2 regions of the Actinoplanes sp. NPDC048796 genome follow, and region 2 is predicted to be linked to the other one. Evidence: riboswitches for the same ligand, from Rfam matches in the RefSeq annotation. Region 2 holds a riboswitch; the other holds the start of a gene.

Region 1 (3,397 bases), on a different contig from region 2:
GGAGGCGTAGCGGGACGTGCCGCCGTACGCCATGGTCGAGCCGATGTTGACGATCGCGCCGCCGCCCGCCCGGCGCATCGCGGGGGTGACCGCCTTGATGCCGAGGAACTGGCCGGTCACGTTCACCGCGAAGGTGCGGTCCCAGAGGTCCCGGCCGGTGGCCTCGATCGGTGTCGCCGGGTTCTGCGCTCCGGCGTTGTTGACCAGGATCGAGACTTTCCCGTACGCCTTCTCGGCGGCGGCCACGGCGGTCGTCCAGTCGTCCTCGCTGGTGACGTCGAGGCGTACCGGGAAGGCCCCCAGCTCCTCGGCGAGCTCGGTGGCCCGGGCCAGGCCGGTGGCCGTGCTGCCGATGACGACGTCGGCGCCCTCGGCGTGGAAGGCGCGGACGTGACTCTCGCCCATCCCGCCGGTGCCACCGGTGATCAGGACGGTGTGATCGGTGAAGCGCATGGTGCGTCCTTCGTTCGGAGGTGAGCTGACCGACTCACCTCACCATTCGGAGCCTAGGTGAGTCAAGTGACTCACCTCGCTGTTGGTCATACTGAGGGCATGAGCACGTACCACCAGCGCGTCGCCGAGCAGAAGCGCGCGGCGATCCTGGACGCGGCGACCGGCCTGTTTCTCGCGTCCGGCTACGACGGGACGTCGCTCGCGAAGATCGCCGACGCGGCCGGGGTCTCCAAGGCCACGCTGTTCAAGCAGTTCCCGACCAAGGCCGCGCTCTTCGACGCCATCGTCACCGAGTCGTGGCAGGTCGAGGACGCGGACGGTCCCGAGCCGCCGGTGGACGATCTGGAAGCGGGGCTGACGGCGATCGGCCGCCGCTACGTCGAGCTGCTGACGCGGCCGGGCATGACCGCGCTCTTCCGGATCGTCATCGCCGAGCTGCCGCGCTTCCCGGAGCTGGGCGAGGCCCAGTTCAGCCGGGGGAAGATGCCCTACTTCGAGTCGGTACGGCGGTACCTGTCCGACGCGAAACTCGAGGACCCCGAGATGGCCGCGACCCAGTTCCTCGGCATGATCTCGAACTTCGTCTTCTGGCCGTCGCTGCTGCTCACCGACTGGGCGCCGGGCGCCGCCGCCAACGACAAGGCGGTCACCGAGGCCGTCCGTACGATGATCGCCCGCTACCGCTGAAGGGTGTGGCTCACACCTCGGGAACCCGCGAGCGTCTTACCGGGATTTCGTCGTAAGGTGTGGGAAACAACTGAATACCTCATCCAGAGGGGCAGAGGGAACGGCCCGATGAAGCCCCGGCAACCACCACGCAGTCTCGATGACGAGGCCGAGCGCGGCAGGTGCTAATTCCGTCCTCGCCGGCAGGTCGCCGCGGGGAAAGATGAGAGGGAAGGCCTCGATGACGTCTACCGTCAGTGCACCCAGCGCTACCACCACTTCGCCCGCCAAGGGTCTCGTCTGCCGTGCCTGCGGTGCGGAATACCCGCTGGTCGCGCAGCACGCCTGTTACGAGTGTTTCGGCCCGCTCGAGGTCGCCTACGACCAGGCGGCCCTCGCGCGGGTGACCCGGGCCGACATCGAGTCGGGCCCGCAGAACATCTGGCGCTACGCGGCGCTGCTGCCCGCCGGGCAGGACCCGGCCACCCGGGTGACCCTCGACCCCGGGCTGACGCCGCTGGTCAGCGCCCCGGCCCTGGCCGCCGCGGTCGGCCTGCGGGCGCCCCTGTACGTCAAGGACGACTCGGCCAACCCGACCCACTCGTTCAAGGACCGGGTCGTCTCGGTGGCGCTCACCGCGGCCCGCGGGCTCGGCTTCACCCGCTTCGCCTGCGCCTCCACCGGCAACCTGGCCAACTCGGTGGCCGCGCACGCGGCCCGGGCCGGCGCCCCCAGCATCGTCTTCATCCCGCACGACCTCGAGCAGGGAAAGATCATCACGACCGCTGTGTACGGCGGCGAGCTGGTGGCCATCGAGGGCTCGTACGACGACGTGAACCGGCTCTGCGGCGAGCTCGTGGAGACCGACGAGTTCGAGGACACCGCCTTCGTCAACGTCAACGTGCGCCCGTTCTACGCCGAGGGTTCCAAGACCCTGGGGTACGAGGTGGCCGAGCAGCTCGGCTGGCGCATCCCGGCTCAGGTGGTCATCCCGATGGCCTCGGGCGAGCTGCTGACCAAGGTCGACAAGGCGTTCAGCGAGCTGGTCGAGATCGGCCTGGCCGAGGCGCCCGAGGGCGGCTGGACGGTCTTCGGCGCCCAGTCGGCCGGCTGCAACCCGATCGCCACGGCGCTGCAGAAGGGCACCGACGAGATCGTCCCGGTGAAGCCGACCGGCATCGCGAAGTCGCTGAACATCGGCGACCCGGCGGCCGGGGCGTACGCGATCGAGGCCGTCAAGCGCACCGGCGGTTGGATGGACTACGCCGACGACGAGGAGATCCGCGCCGGCATCCGGCTGCTGGCCGAGACGACCGGCATCTTCGCCGAGACCGCCGGCGGCACCACTGTGGCCGTACTCAAGAAGCTTGTGGAGAGCGGAAAGCTCGACCCCGAGAAGGAGACCGTCGTCTACAACACGGGCGAGGGACTCAAGACCCTCGACGCGGTCGCCGGCCAGGTCGGCCCGACTCACACGATCAAGCCGTCGCTGAAGGGCGCGCGCGAGGCCGGCCTGCTCGGATAACACTCTGTAGTCGGCAATCTGCCAGCAAGTGAGAATTCCATCCCGCGAGGACTTGCGAACCGATCTCCGGGTCGGCAGGATGCTCTCTGCGGGAGGGCGCGACGCCGTACGCGGTCCCTCACCTCGAGCTTGGTGACAATCTCTCGAGGGACCCAACGACCCACTGCCGGAGGCGGTGTGCGTCCGTTCTCCCGACCAAAATCGTTCGCGTTCATGGCCGTCGCCCGGAAGGGTGGCGGCCATGCGTGTATCGATCGAGCCCTTTGACGGGCGGGATCCCGTCGCCTACCGGATCCTGCGGGCCGCGAAGCAACACGAATCCCCCGACCTGCCCTTCATGACCGAGAAAGCCTTCAAAGCGGGCCTGCTCCATCCGCCACCCGGCGCGGCCTTCGAGCGGTACCTCGGTCTGCTCGACGGCGAACCGGTCGGCTTCGGAGGACTGGAGCTGTTCCAGCTCGACAACCTCACCAACGCGCACATGGTGCTCGACGTCCTGCCGGAACACCGGCGGCACGGTGTGGGCCGGGCCCTCTACGAGTTCATGCTCGAGCGCGCCGCCGCGAACGGCCGCAAACACGTCATCGGCTCGACCGTGGACACCCACCCCGACGGCGCCGCGTTCGCCCGCGCGATGGGCGCCGTCGCGGGCCTGGAGGACACCCGTAGCCGGCTCGACCTGACCAAGATCGACGAGGGCCACCTCGACAAGCTGCGCGCGGAGGCGCTGGCCCACGCCGAGGGCTACCGGGT
Region 2 (3,397 bases):
CGGCAGGGCAGTGAAGACGACCGCGGCTTCCCGCTGTCCCGCAACGCGTTCACCACGTCGAGGGCCACCAGCTTGACCATATCTATCCTTTGTGGACGATCGGGTCCGGGCCGGCTCGTACGAGCCCGGGGGGTCACGCCGGGGTTTTCTCGCCGGCCTCCACGGCGATCGGCAGCCTGTTCTCGGCCGGCGGCAGCGGGCAGGTCGCGAACTCCGTGTAGGCGCACGGCAGGTTCGTGGCCTTGTTGAAGTCGAGCACCACGGAACCGTCGGCGGCGGGAGCGTCGATGGCCAGGCTCCGGTTGGCCGCGTACGTGGTCACGCCCGAGGTCTCGTCGGTGAACAGCGCGAAGAAGGTGCCCGGCGCGTGCCCGTTGAACACGGTCAGGGCGAGCGGGGTGCCCAGCGCCTCGAACTCCACCCGGCCCGGCGACTCGTACACGTGCTCCAGACCCTCGACGGCCGCACCCACGGTGATCTGCCGCGGCTCCTCGAACGGCACGTAGCGCCCGCTCAGCTCCCACTTCTCGGTGGGCTCGAAGGCCGGGGTGCCCCGATATCCCGTACGCACCGGGTTGTCGGGGTGCCGGGGCCGCACGATGTCGAAGCCGCTGCGCTTGGCCACCTCGATCACGGCGTCGCCGTAGCCGGCCGTGACGCCGCCGCGCTCGGGCAGCACCCCGAAGCTGTGCCGGCCGGTCACCTCGGCGCCGTCGACCGTCAGGGACTCGCCGTCGGTGAGGTCGACCACTACGCCGTCCGGTCCGGTGCTCCACTCGCCCGGGGCGTCGGTGAAGCGCTGCGGGGTCTCGTTGAGGAAGTTGAGGCTGGTCACCGCGAGGAACCCGTGGCGGTCGGCACGGTTCTGCTCGTGCGCGGCGTGCCACTCGGCCCAAGTCTGCTTCGTCATGCGACGACCATATGCCTACTTGCCCGGTAGGAGATAGGTGGTGCTAGTCTCGATCTGGAGGTCATGAGCGCCAGTGACAAGCCCCGGCTCGCTGGCCGGCAACCCTTGCGTTCGCGATGGGGTGCCCCGGGTGAGGACCAGGCTCGCGCCGAAGACGACGCGGGCAAGCGCGGGCCCGCGGTGGGTCCCCGACCCATGCGGAGGCACATCCATGTCCGACGAACTCGACATCATCGGCGCCGACCTCACGGTTGATCTTCCCGACGGCCGTACGGTGCGTTTCGCCCACCTCGACTACGCGGCCTCGGCCCCGGCCGTCCGGGTCGCCGCCGACGCCGTGACCAGCCTGCTTCCGCTGTACGGCAGCGTGCACCGCGGCACCGGCCGCCGCTCGCAGAAGTCGACCCTCGAGTACGAGCGCGCCCGCGACATCGTGGCCGAATTCCTCGGCTGCCGCCCCGGCGACGAGGTCGTCTTCACCCGTAACACCACCGATTCGCTCAACCTGCTCGCCCGCTCGCTCCCCGAGGGCACCACCACGATCGTCTTCGACGGCGAGCACCACGCGAACCTGCTCCCCTGGCCCTCCCCGGTCCGCCTGCCCGCGCCCACCTCCGTCGCCTCCGCGCTGGCCGCCGTCGAGCAGGCGCTGTCCGCGGTGAGCGGCCCGGCACTCCTCGCGGTGACCGGAGCCAGCAACGTCACGGGCGAGATCTGGCCCGTCCGCCAACTGGCCGACATCGCGCACGCCCACGGCGCCCGGGTCGTCGTCGACGCCGCCCAGTTGGCTCCCCACGTGCCCGTCTCTCTCGACGATCTCGGCGCCGACTACATCGCTTTGTCCGGGCACAAGCTTTACGCACCTTTTGGCGCCGGGGTTCTGGCCGGCCGTCAGGACTGGCTCGACGAGGCCCAGCCCTACCTGTACGGCGGTGGCGCCAGCGCCGCCGTCGGCGACCTCGCCGGCGACGTCACCTGGGCCACCGGCCCCGCCCGCCACGAGGGCGGCACCCCCAACCTGATCGGCGCGGTGGCCCTCGGCGCGGTCTGCGACGCGCTGCTGCGCGCCGACCGGGCCGCCCTGCTGGACCACGAGCAGAGCCTGCTGGCCGGCCTGGACGGCGTCTCCCTGTTCGGCGGCGAGGTCCCGCGCGTCGGCATCGTCTCCTTCGCCCTGCCGGACCCGTCCGGCGTCGCCGAGCGCCTGGGCCGCGACTACGGCATCGGCGTGCGGGCCGGCCAGTTCTGCGCCCACCCGCTCGTCCGCCGCCTGACCGGCCACGCCACCACCGAGGGCTGCGAGACCGCCCCCGGCCTGCTGCGCGCGAGCTTCGGCCTGGGCTCCACCGCCGAGGACGTCACCCGCCTGGTCGACGCCCTCACCGACCTGCGGCTCCTCTAGACCCTCTAGATCGGCGTGGGCTCGGGCAGCTGCCCGAGCCACCAGTCGGCCGCGGTGCGGAAGTCCTCGTCGACGGGCAGGGCCGCACCCTCGACCGCCCGACGCCAGGCCATGGCCCGGGACACGCGAGCCAGGCGGAAGGCGAGCGAGGCGGAGCGGCGAAGGCTTTTCAGCGACCCCAGGTCCGACCAGACTTCCAGGTACGCGTCCCGAAGCCGCTCCGCCCGATCCGCACCGGCCACACCCAGCGCGACGAGCAGCGACCCGAACGGATGCCCGACGCTGGCGTCACCCCAGTCGAAGAACCGGAACCCGGCGAAGACGTTGTCGTCGAGTGACCGCCGTCACCGAGATCGCGCAGCGTCGGCCCGGCGTCCGCCGTGAGAAGCCAGCCCCGCTCGGTGTCCACCGCGATCGGCGCCAGCGTCCGCCCCGGCACCCACTCGGCAAGCGCCGCCGCCAGCCCCGCCTCATAGCGACACCCGGTGATGTTCGCCTTGAACCAGCGGGCCCCCGCCCCCGTCATCACCCGATGCGAAACCGACCACGGCCGCACCCGAACCTCTTCAACAGCCCCCACCGCGGGCGCGTCCAGATGCCCGGCGGTCCACTCATGGGCACCCGCCACCCACTCCGGATCCCGCCAGTCGTTCTCCCTCATCGCGTCTTTCCTGCTCAGGCCGGGGTCGGCAGGCAGAACTCGTTGCCTTCCGGGTCGGTGAGGCTCACGGGCTCGAGGTTGGTGATGCCGGGACCCCCGCTGGAGAGCGTCCAGCCCAGCGCCGCGTCGTCCCGGGCCTTCATGGTGATCTGCACGAGCCGTGTCGCCATGCGGACGACCCTAGACGGTCATGGCAGGCTGCCACACCATGACGGCAGACGCGGAGGGACTGGCCGCCGGTGCTCTCGACTGGATGATCGAGTCGGTGCCGGCGGGCGACCACTCGCTGTACAGCGGCGGCGCGGGTGCCGTGCTCGCGCTGCTGGAGGGTCACCGCCACTTCGGCGACGATCGCTACGGCGACGCGGCTCTTCGAGGTGCGGCCGCCCTGGCCGAGGTCGACGACTGCTCGTTGTATTTCGGC

The links. Region 2 has a riboswitch for S-adenosylmethionine ahead of AB0C26_RS02565 (aminotransferase class V-fold PLP-dependent enzyme). Riboswitches for the same ligand answer to the same signal wherever they lie in the genome.
Region 1: it holds a riboswitch for S-adenosylmethionine, as region 2 does, so the genes downstream of both, thrC (threonine synthase) here and AB0C26_RS02565 (aminotransferase class V-fold PLP-dependent enzyme) in region 2, are expected to answer to the same signal.

What each region holds. Positions count from the first base shown of each region.
Region 1 is NZ_JBEZGO010000003.1:307,042-310,438, reverse strand. Features, by position in the region: gene AB0C26_RS15235 (SDR family oxidoreductase) at 1-453, opposite strand, end outside; gene AB0C26_RS15230 (TetR/AcrR family transcriptional regulator) at 553-1,140, shown strand; SAM riboswitch class I at 1,217-1,349, shown strand; gene thrC (threonine synthase) at 1,361-2,644, shown strand; gene AB0C26_RS15220 (GNAT family N-acetyltransferase) at 2,886-3,397, shown strand, end outside.
Region 2 is NZ_JBEZGO010000001.1:542,942-546,338, forward strand. Features, by position in the region: gene AB0C26_RS02560 (DUF1684 domain-containing protein) at 134-910, opposite strand; SAM riboswitch class IV at 970-1,086, shown strand; gene AB0C26_RS02565 (aminotransferase class V-fold PLP-dependent enzyme) at 1,122-2,312, shown strand; gene AB0C26_RS02570 (hypothetical protein) at 2,482-2,973, opposite strand; gene AB0C26_RS02575 (hypothetical protein) at 2,988-3,143, opposite strand; gene AB0C26_RS02580 (lanthionine synthetase LanC family protein) at 3,182-3,397, shown strand, end outside.